DNA from 2 places in the Butyricicoccus sp. AM05-1 genome. Region 2 is predicted to be linked to the other one. Evidence: riboswitches for the same ligand, from Rfam matches in the RefSeq annotation. Region 2 holds a riboswitch; the other holds the start of a gene.

Evidence for each region. A riboswitch is a leader RNA that binds a small molecule or an ion and turns the genes downstream of it on or off. The one in region 2 is predicted to bind FMN.
Region 1: it holds a riboswitch for FMN, as region 2 does, so the genes downstream of both, ribD (bifunctional diaminohydroxyphosphoribosylaminopyrimidine deaminase/5-amino-6-(5-phosphoribosylamino)uracil reductase RibD) here and DW088_RS03380 (ECF transporter S component) in region 2, are expected to answer to the same signal.

What each region holds. Positions count from the first base shown of each region.
Region 1 is NZ_QUDG01000004.1:82,032-89,654, forward strand. Features, by position in the region: gene DW088_RS07750 (bifunctional 3,4-dihydroxy-2-butanone-4-phosphate synthase/GTP cyclohydrolase II) at 1-600, opposite strand, end outside; gene DW088_RS07755 (riboflavin synthase) at 616-1,251, opposite strand; gene ribD (bifunctional diaminohydroxyphosphoribosylaminopyrimidine deaminase/5-amino-6-(5-phosphoribosylamino)uracil reductase RibD) at 1,251-2,336, opposite strand; FMN riboswitch at 2,509-2,635, opposite strand; gene DW088_RS07765 (PD-(D/E)XK nuclease family protein) at 2,985-6,365, shown strand; gene addA (helicase-exonuclease AddAB subunit AddA) at 6,346-7,623, shown strand, end outside.
Region 2 is NZ_QUDG01000001.1:589,477-597,099, forward strand. Features, by position in the region: gene DW088_RS16700 (transposase) at 13-237, opposite strand; partial or broken gene DW088_RS03355 (transposase) at 269-496, opposite strand; gene DW088_RS03360 (hypothetical protein) at 710-1,228, shown strand; gene DW088_RS03365 (hypothetical protein) at 1,225-2,562, shown strand; gene DW088_RS03370 (IS256 family transposase) at 3,078-3,803, opposite strand; partial or broken gene DW088_RS03375 (IS256 family transposase) at 4,274-5,443, shown strand; gene DW088_RS03380 (ECF transporter S component) at 5,658-6,269, opposite strand; FMN riboswitch at 6,359-6,490, opposite strand; gene argF (ornithine carbamoyltransferase) at 6,598-7,512, opposite strand.

The sequences.
Region 1 (7,623 bases), on a different contig from region 2:
GCAGTAGTCCTGCAGGTCCTTGATGGTGATGATCTTGAGTCCCCACTCCTTGGCCTTCTCCATCAGCTCGGGCGTGCGCATCATCGTGCCGTCATCGCGCATGATCTCACAGCACAGACCGCACTGCTCGAGTCCGGCCAGACGGCACAGATCGACAGTCGCCTCGGTGTGGCCGTTGCGGGTCAGCACACCGCCGCGGCGTGCGACGAGCGGGAAAACGTGTCCCGGACGGCGGAGCTCCTCCGGCTTGGTGTGGATATCCGCACATTTGCGGCAGGTAAAGCCGCGTTCCTCGGCGGAAATGCCGGTCGTGGTGTCCACATGGTCGATGGAGACCGTGAATGCAGTGTGGTGGTTGTCGGTGTTGACCTTTACCATCTGCTCCAGACCGAGACGGAGCGCAACCTGCTCACTCATCGGCGTGCAGATCAGGCCCTTGGCATGGGTCGCCATGAAGTTGACGTTCTCGGTCGTGGCGAACTGTGCGGCGCAGATGAGGTCGCCCTCGTTCTCGCGGTCCGGGTCGTCGATGGTGAGGATGAGGTGTCCGGCGCGAAGCTCTTCGAGCGCTTCTTCAACTGTATTGAACTGATATTCCATAAAAGAAAACCTCCGTTAAAATCCGTGTTGTGCAAGAAAATCCATTGTAATACCGCTGGATTTGTGCGGCGTGAGCATTTTTTCAACGTATTTGCCGATCACATCGCATTCGAGGTTGACCGGCTCGCCCGGCTTTTTGCCAAGCAGAATGGTCTGTGCGCCGGTGTGCGGGATGATGGAGACCGAAAAGTCGGTGTCCGTCACAGCCGCCACGGTAAGGCTGACGCCATCAATGGCGATCGAGCCTTTTTCGACGATGTACCGGAGCAGGGGAGCCGGTGTTTTGATCGTCACCCACACGGCGTTGTCCTCGCGCCGCTGCGAGAGAACCGAGCCGGTGCCGTCGATATGGCCGGATACGATATGACCGCCGAACCGTCCGTCGGCAGGCATCGCGCGCTCCAGATTGACCGGCGAGCCGCTCTGCAGACTGCCGAGCGCGGAACGCCGCAGGCTTTCCGCCATCACATCGGCGCTGAAGCTGTCGTCCGTCAGCGCGACCACGGTCAGACATACGCCGTTCGTGGCAATGCTGTCGCCGATTTTTGTATTTTCGAGCACGGTATCTGCCGCAATCGTCAGCCGAGCGCCTTTTGCGCCGCGCTCGATGCGCCGCACCGTACCGATTTCTTCGATAAGTCCAGTAAACATTACAATCTCCCTTCAAGCAGGAAATCTTCGCCCATCGGCGTGCAGGTCACGTCCTTCAGCGGAAGCGCCTGCACCATCTTGTCAAATCCCAGACCTCCGACCGGACTTTTTGCGCCTGCACCGCCGATGATTTTCGGGGCGATGTACGCCTGCACGCGGTGTACCACACCGGCCTCCAGCGCGGAGAACGCAAGTGCCGAGCCGCCTTCAAGTAATACGCCGTCGATGCCGAGTGCGCCGAGCTGGCGCATCAGGTCGGCAAGGTCTACGCGCTCGTCTTTCGTTTTGCATTCGAGAATGTGTACACCGTGCCGTTCCAGTTCAGCGGTGCGCTCATTTCGACCGACGACCGCGATATAGGTCGGGATTTTGTTCGCCGTCTGTACGATTCTGCTGTCGATCGGCGTGCGTGCGCGGCTGTCGCAGATTATGCGGATCGGATCGCGCCCGCCGTCAATGCGGCAGGTGAGCAGCGGATCGTCCTCAAGCACGGTGCCGATGCCGACCATGATGGCGGGCAGCCGGTTGCGCGTTTCGTGTACATGACGGCGGGCGGTCTCGCCGGTAACCCAGCGGCTGTCGCCGGTGTGTGCGGCGATTTTGCCGTCCAGCGTCATCGCGTACTTGAGCGTCACAAACGGCGTCTTGTGCGTGATGTAGTGAAAGAAAACTTCATTCACGCGGCGGCATTCGTCCTCGCACACGCCGGTCTCGACTTCAATGCCTGCGTCGCGCAGGATCTGTGCGCCTTTGCCGGCTACCAGCGGGTTCGGGTCCAGACAGCCGATGAACACGCGGCCGATCTTGTGCTCGATGACTGCATCTGTACACGGCGGCGTGCGTCCCCAGTGGCAGCACGGCTCGAGCGTGACGTAAAGGTCTGCGCCCGTGCAGTCCTCGGTGCAGTGCGCGAACGCGTTGCGCTCGGCATGCAGGCCGCCGATGTGCTCGTGCCAGCCTTCACCGATGATTTTTCCGTCCTTGACGATGACGCAGCCGACCATCGGATTCGGATTGACGTGACCGGCTCCGCGCTGGGCCAGCGCCAACGCCTGACGCATATATTCCTGTTTTTGCTCCTGCATAGAATCACCTGATATAATAATTCTGTAGAAAATTTCACGATAGTTTGGCGACAGCCAAAAAAAACGTCCCAAAGACAGAATCTTCGGGACGCTGAAAAAAGCATTGTGAAAATAAAAAGTCTGAAACACCGAATCGGCATTTCAGAACAGCAAACAACGGAAAATCTTTCCGCGCATTCTTCTTTTATCCAGACTATACTGTCGGCCTCGGAATTTCACCGAATCATGCTTCCGCCGAATGGCATCCGCTCGCGGGCTGTACCGCCGGTAGGGAATTGCACCCTGCCCTGAAGAATCAAATATTTGGTTTTGCGGGGCAGAGCCTTTATTGTTCCGCCTGAGGAAAGTATAGTCCCAAGCGGAGAAAAATGCAAGGTTTTTTTGAAAAAATAATTTTACAGAATGTGTGAATGCAAACAAAGCACCGCAAAAGTTCGAAAAAGACTGGAAAATACGCAGATAACGCACAAAAAATATAAAATGACCATACGGTTGTTATTGGTAATTTTCCGTTTTCCATTCCGACTCGCTAAGAGCCGCCCTATGGGCGGTTGCTCGCTGGACGCCCACTGCGGTGGGTGTATCCATTTTCAATTTGCTCCGGTTGTGCTATAATCAAATAGCTATGAAATGAAAGGAGAGTGTGCCATGCGGATCTGGACCGGACGAGCGGGAAGCGGCAAGACAACGGCCATCCTGCGGGAGATCGCGGCGCTGAGTGAAAAGGGAGAGGGACGGCAGATTCTGCTCGTGCCCGAGCTGAACTCGCACCTGATGGAGAGGCGGCTTGCCGCAGCCACGCACAACCACGGCGCACGCACGGCCGAGGTGCTGACGTTCTCACGATTGGCGGACCGTGTGTTCTCTGAGGTCGGCGGACTGGCACAGCAGATGCTGACACCGGCAGGTCAGCTTTTGACCTTGCAGGAGGCGGCACGCCGTGTGCAGGGGGGGCTGAGTGCATGGAAGGGTCTGGCAGACAAGCCGGAGCTGCTGCAGGAGGCGCTGCGGCTGATCGACGAGTGCAAAACCTGTGCGGTCGCACCGGAGACGCTGTTTGCGGCTGCCGAGGAGAGTGAGGACACTGTACTTGCAGAAAAATTGTCCGATCTTGCACAGATTTTGACGGCCTACGAGCGCCTGTGCGAGGAGTCCCTGCCCGACCCGAGAGACCGTCTGACACATCTGCGCGACCGTCTGGCAGAAAGCCACACGCTGGACGGTGCAGCGGTCTATCTGGATGGTTTTCTCGGCTTTACCGTGCAGGAAAGTGCAGTGGTTGATGCCATGCTGGCGGCAGGTGTGCCGCTCTCTGCGGCGGTAACCTGCGATACGGATTACCCGGAGATTTTCCTTACCGGCTGTAAAACAGTGCAGAAATTAACCCGGATGGCAAAACATCATAACCAGACGGTCGAGCGCATCGAACTGGGCGAAAGCAAGGTGGCCCGACCGGCGGGACTGGCTGCGCTCGAACGCGAAAGCCTGCTGCCGGTGCGCACCCCACAGGAGAGTGCGGACGGCGTTCGGCTGTACGAGGCGGCTTCGCCGTTTGACGAGTGCGAGCACGCGGCGGCTTACATTCGGCGCAAGGTGCGGGACGAAGGCGCGCGCTGCCGCGATTTTGTGGTTGCGGCACGCGATATCGAGCCGTACAGCGCGTTTCTCGCAATGGCGATGGCGCGGTACGACATTCCGGTGTTCCTCGCGGAAAAGCCGGATCTGCTGTCTCGTCCGCCGATGGCGCTGGTCACGAATGCACTCGAGGCGGTACGAAATCATTTCCGATATGAAGATCTGTTCTCCTGTCTCAAGACCGGGCTTGCGGGCTTGGATTGGGACGAAATTGACAAATTAGAGAATTATGTGCTCACCTGGAACATCCGCGGCGGAGCCTGGGAACGCGAGTGGACCGAGCATCCGGACGGCTATGGTTTGCCAATCGACGAGAATGCGAAGGCGCAGCTTGCCGAGCTGAACACACTCCGCAAACGGGCAATCGCGCCGTTCTCCGCACTGCGCGAGGCACTTGCAGGTGAGCAGCCTGCAGGTGACTGCGTGCGTGCGCTCTATGCATTTCTTCTTGCGGTGGACGCGCCGCAGCGCATGACTGACCGCGCCGCCGGACACGAGCAGGCGGGCCGTCTGCAGCTGGCCGACGAGTACCGCCAGCTGTGGGAAATCCTGGTCTCTGCAATGGAGCAGTTCGCGTGGGTGTGCGGGGATATGCCGCTGACGCTCGACCGTTTCGCGCAGCTGTTCCGGCTGGTGCTCGGCGAGTACGATGTGGGTACGATTCCGGTTTCGCTCGACCGCGTGACCTGCGGCAACATCGAGCGTGCGTGTACGGAAAATGCGAAATATGTCATCCTGCTGGGCGTTAACGACGGCCTGATACCGAAAACCCCGTCCTCGACTTCGCTGCTGAGTGACATGGACCGCGACAAAATGGATGCGCTCGGCGTGGAACTCAAAGCCTACGGCGAGGAACGCCTGTTGATGGAGCAGGAAACGCTCTATCGAGCACTGGCGTGCCCGACGGACGAGCTGCTGCTGACGTATCACACCATCGACGCAGGCGGCGGTGAAACGCGGCCGTCCTACTTCGTAAACACAGTGCGCGAATTGCTGCCGGATGTGCCGTTTTCCACCCACCGGACGGAGACCGTGCGCGACCGCCTGCAGGCGGAACGACCGGCGGTCGAACTTGCGTGCGCGTATCTTTCGGGCGACCGGACAGCCGCTGTGCGGGCCGCCTATGACTACTATAAGGATGATGAGCGAGTCAAAAACGCGCAGGCGCAGCGGCGCGGCAGAGGACCGCTGAGCAGTCCGCACACGATTGACGGCTTGTACGGAAAAAGTCTTAATCTGACCGCTTCGCGTGTGGATACGTTCTATTCCTGCCGGTTTGCATTCTTTATGCAGTATGGTCTGAAGGCCAAGCCGCGCCGTGTGGCGAAGTTTGATGCGCTCTCGACCGGCACATTCATCCACTATGTGCTCGAGCATGCGCTGGATACCCTTGGAAAGTGCGAGGGCGGCGCCGCCCATGCCGATCAGCCGACCGTGCGCAAAGCCTGCCGTGAAGCGGTACGGCAGTATGTCGCGGAGGAACTGGGCGGCCTGGAGAATAAAACCGCGCGCTTCCAATACCTGTTTCGCCGACTGGTGCGCGCCGTGGAGCAGATCCTCGACAACGTGATCGAAGAACTTCGCGTATCCGACTTTGAGCCGATCGACTATGAGCTGGACTTCTCGCGCAGCGGCGACCTGCCGCCCGTGCAGTGTGAGGACGGCGATGTGTCGGTTTCACTCTCCGGCAAGGTGGACCGCGTGGACGGCTACATCAAAAACGGCCGCCTCTATCTGCGCGTTATGGACTACAAAAGCGGCAAAAAATCATTTTCGCTGTCCGACATCTGGTACGGACTCAACATGCAGCTTATCATCTATCTGTACGCGCTGCAGCAGGAGGGTCTGGACCGCTATCGTGCCCGCCTGACCGCCGAGCTGAACGAAATCGTACCGGCAGGCGTGCTGTATGTTCCGGTACGCGATGAGCTGCCGGATGCGGCGCGCGACACGGACGAGGACGGGCTGCGCATTCTGCGCGACAAGGCGCTGCGGCGTTCGGGTCTGCTGAGTGACGATATGTCGCTGCTCGAGGCAATGGAGCACGGTCTGGAAGGTGACGGACGGTTTATTCCGGTCTCTATCAAGACCGGGAAGGGCGAGGATGAGCCGACGCTTGCCGCCAAGTCTGCGGTAGCCGATCTGGCGAAATTCGGCAGACTGGCACGCTACACGCAGAAAAAGCTGCTCGAAATGGGACAGGCTCTGCGAAACGGCAGCATTGAAGCCGACCCGCGCAAGACCGACCGCAGCTACTGCGAATGGTGTGATTTCCGGGCAGCCTGCCGGTTCGACGAGACCGCCGGAGACAAGGTACGCTGGCTGAAAAACATCAAGGACAAGGAATTCTGGGAGCAGTTAGGAGGGGACGACAATGCCGAAGTGGACACCTGATCAGCAGACCGCGATCGACGACCGCGGCGGTGCACTGCTGGTTTCGGCGGCAGCCGGCTCGGGCAAGACAGCCGTGCTGACCGAGCGTGTGCTCCGGCGGCTGACGGACGAGAACGATCCGGTCGATATCGACCGCCTGCTGCTGGTTACCTTTACCAACGCAGCGGCAGCCGAAATGCGCGAGCGAATCGGTGCGGCCCTCGGTGCGGCCGTAGCCGCAAACCCGCGGGATACCCGTCTGCGGCGGCAGCTGTTCCTCGTGCACCGCGCGAAAATCACGACCGTGCATGCGCTGTGTCTGTCGCTCGCACGCGAGCAGGCGGCGGTGCTCGGTATTGCACCCGACTTTCGCCTGATGGACGAAAACGAGGGAAAGCTGCTTCGCGCCGAGGTGCTCGAAGAAGTGCTCGACACGGCCTACGAGCAGGCGGACGAGAAGTTTTTCGCGCTCTGTGACCTGCTGACGGCGGGGCGCGACGATAAAAAGCTGGGCGAGGTCATTCTCGGCACCTACGAGAAGATTCAGGCGCATCCTGATCCGCGGGCGTTCCTCGAGGATGTGCGCGCGGGATTGTACACGCGCGGCATGGACACGCCGCACGGCCGTGTGCTGCGAGAGCAGGCGAAGTCGGCGGCACAGCACGGTGCGGCATTTCTGCACATGGCTGTGGATGAATTGACCGGCATTGATGAGCTGGCGGACAACTATCTGCCTGCGCTGACGAGCGACTTAAATCAGGCCGAGCGTCTGCTGGACGCACTGTTTGGCGGCAGCTGGGATAACTGCGTGCAGGCTGCCCGGTCGATCTCGTTTGACCGATTGAAGGCCGCGAGAAAATTTGAGGACAAGGCGTTCCTCGAACAGATCAAGGCCATGCGCGAGGAGTGGAAGGGCGTTGCCAATAACATTCGGGAGAAATGGCTGACCGTCACTGCAGAGGAAGCGGAGTACGACCGCGGCCTGACAGCCCCCGCGCTGTTCGCGCTCATTGACATGGTAAACGCCTTTGACGATGCCTTTACGGCAGCGAAACGTGCGAGAAATGCTGCGGATTTCAACGATTTAGAGCACTTTGCCGTGCGTCTGCTGTATACAGACGGCAAGCCGTCCGCACTGGCGAAAACCATGTCCGAGCAGTTCACCGAAATTGCGGTGGACGAGTATCAGGACACCAACGCCGTGCAGGATGCCATCTTCCGTGCACTCTCCAGAGACGAGACCAACCTGTTCATGGTCGGTGACGTCAAGCAGAGCATT
Region 2 (7,623 bases):
CGTATAAATATTCTATAAGTGCAAGAAAACACCGTGAAGCTTTTCACAGAGCTGCGCCGTTGATGAGCAATAATAAGACGAAAAACACGAGCGCTGTATATTTACTCTGGAAGCAGACCAGTCCTCGGCGTATTCCATGAGATACGTTGTCACCAGACGAACATAGGAACTTTTATTCGGAAAGATTCCAATCACGCTGGTACGTCTCCAGATTTCACGATTCAATCTCTCAATCATGTTGGAAGATGAGTTTTTCCACGCATCCAGCGAGGTACATCGTGCCCATTCGGGTATCCAAACGACGAGGACGATAACCGCTGCGGTATCCGCTCCTGCCGTCCGTGCGCTGGCTCTTCTCTGCTCCCAGCTGCTGATCGACCTCTGCCTCCATCAGCTCTATGCACAGCCATTCCAGCATACTCAGCATCGGATCCGGCTGCGTCACACATTGCAGTAGCAATTCTGTCAGATTTGTGGTATTCTTTTTGTGAGCCATTAGGGTCTCTCCTTTACATCATGATTTTTTCGACAACTATCATTTTACAGGAGCCCTAATGGCTTGTCCATTCTCTGTTTGCTTTTGCGAACTTGATTACCAAACAGCCATATATGGCGGATGCAGGAGCAAAAATATAACAATCCATAGCAGAAAGGGTACAAAACAACAGCATAGGATCACACAAAAATATAAAAAAGCGGGGTAATATCAATGGACGATAACCTGAATTTGTTTTCCTTGGTAGATGAAAAAGAAAAATCGGCACCAAACAAAAAGCGAGGCAGCAAACTTGACGTAGTGGAGATGGGGTACAAGCAGGCGCACACTGTCACATGGCAGGAATTGTTTGAGGGATTTGATACCATTCACGCCATTACATTTTCCTCCGGCCTGAATTTTGTGTATCAGCTGCTGGATATGTTCGATCATGCGGAGATTATCTTTGGCTGTGAGCATATCCTTTCCTCGTCCATGAATCAGATTATTGCTTATCAAGATAAGCTGATCGAGCGAATGCGCGAGCAGTCAAGTGAAAAAATGAATGATCTGCTTGCCCGTATGGATAAGGGAGAAGTTCGGTTTTATGTATCCCGCGGTACGGTTTCCCACGAAAAACTGTATCTGTTGGAGACGGCAGATGGCCGAAAGCGCTGCAATATGCAGATGCGGGCGAAAATATTGATGAACTGCCCATTGCCGGCACAATCAAGGCGAATAAAGTCTTTGTGATCGAGCTGACAGAGGCAACTGCGGATGATGCGACGGAAGTCAAATTTATTCTGGATGTACATAATCTGGCGGATAAACTGAAGCCGTATATGCCTAGGCAGGATAAGAAAACAAGTAAACAGGGCAAAACGATCATTTCGGCGACACAGATTGTCAAGCTGCGGCGGCAAATCCAAAATGAGAAGATTAAAGAAAAAGAACTGAGAAGTGAATACCCGCAGTTGATAATCGATGCGGATAAGCAAAGTGCCACTCTGAATGGCGAGGCACTGAACCTGCATCCGACAGAAGAGGAGATTCGCCATGATGTAGGGTTATTCCGCGATTATATGGACGGATACAGCCGTTTTCATGGTGATTATGAGGGGATGCAGTATCGGTATTTTGAGTTTGCGAACTGGTTCTTTTGTTCGCCGCTGATGGCAACGATGCGCGATATGGCAGCAAGGTTTGATCAGCAGCGGTTGCCGTATCCGGTATTTGGCTTGGTTTATGGACAGAGCAAGGCCGGGAAGACCAGCTTTCTGGAAACACTGCTCAAAATGATGATCGGCCAGAAACCTAAGATTTCGGCACCGGATTTTACCCGATCTGGTATTGAAAACCTGAAACGAACCGTGCAAGGTGCCCCGATCATTGTAGATGACTTGACGAATACACGCTTTAATCAGCACGCGATCGAAACTATCAAGAATGATGATTTTGGTGTGAGCGATCATTTGACACATTATTCTGCGGTTGTCATCAGTGCTAACGAGGATGTAAAAGCGGTTGCACCGGAGGTCATTCGCCGAACAGTTATCTGTCGTGTAGAAGCGGGTCTGACCAATACCGAAGTGATGCGCAGCAACGTGGTACGCTCGGTGCAGCAGAAGATCGGCACAGCATTCTATCGGGAATACTTACGCAGAATGCTGGAACAAATGCCGGATTTACTCGATCAGCTAAAGGATGATGAAACCGAGGCACCGGATATTTTACAGATTTCCTCGGAGATTATCGTTGCTGTCATGCAGCAGTTTGGCAGTGATGTGCTGCCGGATTATATCCGAACGCTTTCACTGGAGAATTATTTCAGTGAGCACGTTACCGGCAAATACGCGATCAAGTTGATTCAAAATGCATGGCGGACGAGCAAAAAGTCGTTTGTTGTGAATAAGCACAGCAATGAACTGCGTTACAATGCGGGTGTACCGTATGAAGCGGACCGCCTGATGAAAGAATTGCCGGAAACACTGGAGGCCCATAAATCTCGTGAGTGGGTCGTGATGAACCTGCAGACCGCACGGGAATTTTTCGATGTGAATTTCAGAAAGGGATTGTGGCGGTTTTGAGAGCGGCAATGAGGCGCCTTGCAGTTTGTGAGTATGCGGCAGGCAGTGGTTTGCAGATGGCTTAAATAAGGGAAGCCCGGAGTCGGATCAGTAATTTAGTGTACAAACCGGAGAATGCTAGGCAGAACTGTGAAAAGTTCTACTTCTATATAAGCGCAATAGGCTGTGTTTTCAAGGTGTAATTATTGAAAACACAGCCTATTTGCTATATGATTAATTAAACTGGAACCGATTTACAGAGCAAAATGATAAATTTTGCAAAGGATGGAGAAGATGAAAATTCGCTACAAAAAGGGTTGTACTCTCGGAATATATTATTTAGAGGGACTATCCCGAATTCTGTGTAACCGCCAAAATGCGGTATAAAATAGAACTTATATTTCAAGGCGGGAGCGGCGCTGGCTGCGCCCGCCTTGTCTACAACATAACGCCAACGGGGGCGGAAGTCAAGGGGCACCCTCGTCCATTGGAGCCTCGCCGGCGGCGTAGCGCCCCTTGACCTTCAAGCCGGGTTATTACCCAGGCATCCGAGCCTCAAAATAGATTGCCAACTGGGTATGAATCATGCTCCAGTCCTGTCTGCGGCCGGTCCACTTTTTCGTGATGTCGATCATCGCCAAATACAGCATTTTGAAAAGGCTGTCATCGGTTGGAAACACGGATTTCGACTTGTTTACCTTCCTGAGCTGACGGTTGAAGCCTTCGATCGTGTTGGTCGTATAGATCAGCCGCCGAAGTTCTTGAGGAAACTTGAAATAGGTACTGAGATTTGCCCAGTTATCCCTCCACGACTGAGAAATTTTGGGGTATTTCTTGTCCCAGTGTTCTGCGAACGTGTCTAACGCGTCCAAAGCAGCCGGTTCATCTACCGCTGCGTAGACTGCTTTCAAGTCAGCCATAAGTGCCTTCAAATCCTTGTAGGAGACATATTTGCTGGAATTTCGAAGCTGATGGATGATGCAGTTCTGGGTTTCCGTTTTGGGATAGACCGCCTCGATCGCCGCAGAGAAACCGATCAAATTATCCGTGCAGGCAATGAAAATGTCCTCGATGTCCTGGCTGATGCTGGTCTGATTTTTTCTCAGCACCTTGGGTTCAAATTCGCTCTTGCGATCTCGCGGCACAGATACCTCTACATCGCCAAAACTGGTGCGCAGGGTTTTTCTGCTGTGCCCGTTCCGGCTGTTATCCGTGTCCTTGTTCTTGCTGCCTACATTCGCCAGCTGCAGCAGCTCACGGATTTTTTCGCGACGTGCGTTTTCTTCTGGGGGTTCTTTTCCTTCTTGCCATTGTGATTACCTCCGCCATCCTGCTTCTATTCTACACCTTGTTGGAGGTTTACACGAAGTTTGGGATGGAGTCCGCCCAATCTAGCCTTTACCAGACTGATTCTAGCAGATGAAATGCTCAACTTGATATTGCAATTTGCGATTATTTTTGTGAGCCATTAGTGTCTCTCCTTTACATCATGATTTTTTCGACAACTATCATTTTATAGGAGCCTTGATGGCTTGTCTATTTTCTGTTTGCTTTTGCGAACTTGATTATACACTATCGTTTAGTTTCTCCTTAAATCCATGCTATTCTTCCTGATTCATATGATAAGGTACAATAAGTTGCGCAAATTGAAAACCGCATAAAAGAAGACATAGCTTGCAGGCTCTGGTAGAAGGAAGTTACCACACACCATTCTGAAAGGAGACAACAAACTATGTCCGAGAGAATTGTACAGCTGAATGAGGAAATTATCAAGGAGAAAATCAAGGAATTGGTCCGCAGCAGCGTGGAGGAAACCCTGAACGAACTGCTGGAAAAAGAGACGGAGTCCTTGACACAGGCTGCCCGCTACGAGCGCAGCAAGGTCCGCATGGCTACCGCAGCGGCCACTATGACCGGAATCTCACCACCGCCTCTGGTGACGTCACGCTCCATATGCCGCGACTCAAGGGCGTATCCTTTGAGACTGCCATCATCGAACGGTATCTCTGCCGGGAGAGCAGCTGGAGGAGGCCCTCATCGAGATGTATCTGGCAGGCGTCTCCGTGCACCGGGTAGAGGACATCACCGAGGCGCTGTGGGTCAGCAAGGTCTCGCCCGCCATCATCAGTGAACCGAACAAGAAAGCCTACGTTCACATCGAGGACTGGCGGAACCGCCCCTTGCAGGACGGACGCTATCCATACGTCTACGTGGACGGCATCTCCTGCGCCGCAACTGGGGCGGAGAGTATGAAAATATAGCCATTTGGGTGGCAATCGCCGTGAATGATGACGGTTTCCATGAGGTTTTAGGCGCCGCTGAGGGAATGAAAGAGGACAAGGCCAGCTAGGTCAGCTTCTTCCAGTGGCTCCGCGGACGCGCTTGGACGGCGTAAAACTCATCGTCGGCGACAAGTGCATGGGGATGCTGGAGGCCGTGGGCGAGGTGTTCCCGGACGCTAAATACCAGCGCTGCACGGTGCATTTCTACCGCAATGTTTTCTCTGTTGTGCCTAAATCCAAGGTCAAAATTGTGGCAAAAATGCCTAAGGCGATCCACGCCCAGAAGAGCAAAAAGGCGTCCCGCGACAAGGCTAAAGCGGTCGTTGCCGAACTGCGCGCCATGAAGCTGAAGGAGGCTGCCAAGTTGAGGAGACGCTGACCTACTGCGATTTTCCCAGTGAGCATTGGACGCGCATCCGCACCAACAATGTGATCGAGCGGCTGAACCGTGAGATCCGCCGCAGAACCCGCGTGGTGGGGACGTTCCCTGACGGCAACTCTGCTCTGATGCTGGTCTGCGCTTGGCTTCGCCATGTGGCGGGCGCGCAGTGGGGCAGAAAAAATATATGAACATGAAGCACTCGGAGACGGCGCTGGACGACGCCTTCATTGCCGGCTGACTTCACTCAGCCGGAGAACCTGCAAACAATTTTGCGCATAAATCTTGACGGGACCGAGTCTATTAGATGCACGCATGTGATATAATCTTGGCCACGCATTTTGTCAATTCGTATACAGATCTTTGTCGAAATCATAGATGTTGCCGCACTGTTTGCGATTATTGAACACAAAAAAAGTGCTCTCCGCTTGCTGGAGAGCACCTTCGTTTTTTACTTAGCCGACACGCTGTCTGGAGTGGTGCAATTCGATCTGCTTGGACTTGATGAACACGCTCAGCTTCTTGTAGGCAAGCATGGTAATCGCAGTCAGGATTGCGCCTTTGATGAGATTGAACGGCAGAACGCCGAGCAGCAGATAGCCCTGCATGCCGGTCACATACGGGTTGATCGCGTTGCATGCATCAAAGATAGCCTGCAGCGGCATAACCTGCGAATAAAACGGAATGATAAGAAAATAGTTGGTCAGCATGCCGACACAGGCCATAGCGACCGATCCGGCTGCACAGCCGAGGACAGCCATCTTGCGGCTCTTGTGACCGCGGTACAGCAGCACAGCGATAACAACGAGCGTGGAAAGCATCAGGAAATCTGCGACCTCACCGGAGCCGCCGGTCTGGGTCTGGGTCAGATGAATGATGTCCTTGATGCCGATCATCGTGATCGCCGGAGCGATGCCGAAGATAAACGCACCGATGAGCACGACTGCGCCGGACAGATCCACCTTGAGGAACGGCGGCATGAACGGAATCGGGAATTCAAAGTACATCAGCACGGTTGCGATAGCCGCAAAAATTGCGGTGTAGGTGATTTTGCTGGTTTTTGTCATTGCTGTTTTTCTCCCTTTCAGGAGTCCTGTTCCATAAATAAAACAAGCCCCTGGATTGCTCCAGAGGCATACAGACGTAGCGATAGGTACATCTGTTTCTCTCATCCGGACTATAACCGTCGGTTGGGATTCTAACCCATCATGCCTTGCGGCTCGCAGACTATCAGGCTCGAAGCCTGTATACTGCCGGTGGAGACTTTCACTCCGCCCTGAAACAGAACTGATTTATTTATACTGCTATTATAGTCGCCGGTAAGGGGTTTGTCAACACTTCAGCAAGAAAAACATAAAGCCGCCTTTCCTTGCGAAAAGCGGCTTTTATCAGAAATCAGTCTTCCTTGCTGCCCATCAGAGTAACCATAACAGCCTTCTGTGCGTGCAGGCGGTTTTCTGCTTCCTCGAAAATTTCGTTTGCGTGCTCCTCGAACACCTTGGTGGTGATCTCCTGCTCGCGATATGCCGGCAGGCAGTGCTGCACCATGCAGCCCGGCTTTGCAGCAGCCAGCAGCTCATCATTGACCTGATAGCCCTGGAATGCCTTCATGCGGACTTCCTTCTCGGCTTCCTGACCCATGGACGCCCATGTATCAGTGATAACAACGTCTGCGTTCTCTGCAGCCTTCATCGGGTCATCGGTGATGAAGAAGTTCGGGTTCGGCTCTGCGAATGCCATAACCTCAGCGTCCGGACGGTAGTCCACCGGCGTTGCGATGGAAACCTTCATGCCGGTCTTGAGGCCGCCGACGATCAGCGAGTTTGCCATGTTGTTGCCGTCGCCAATGTAGCACAGCTTGAGACCCTCAAGAACGGCAAACTTCTCACGGATGGTCATGAGGTCCGCCAGAACCTGACACGGATGGCAGAAATCAGTCAGACCGTTGATGATCGGAATAGAGCCGTAGTTTGCCAGATCCTCTACTTCCTTCTGCTCGTAGGTACGGATCATGATGCCGTCCAGATAGCGGCTCAGCACGCGGGCCGTATCCTGTACCGGTTCGCCGCGGCCAATCTGCAGATCACGGTTGGACAGGAACAGCGCCTGACCGCCCAGCTGATACATGCCGGTCTCGAAGGAAACACGGGTACGGGTGGAGGACTTCTGGAAGATCATGCCAAGACTCTTGCCTTCCAGGTGACGATGGGAAATGTTGTGCTTTCTCTCATACTTGAGCTGATCCGCCAGATCGAGCAGACCGATGATCTCCTCGGTGGAGCAGTCAAGCAGCTTCAGTAAATGCTTCATTGTAATAACCCCTTTCTGCAAATTAGCAATGAGTAATTAGTAGTTAGTAATTATTTAGGTGCTGCTGCACCAGTGCGATAATCACGTTAATTACTAATTTCTCATTTCTAA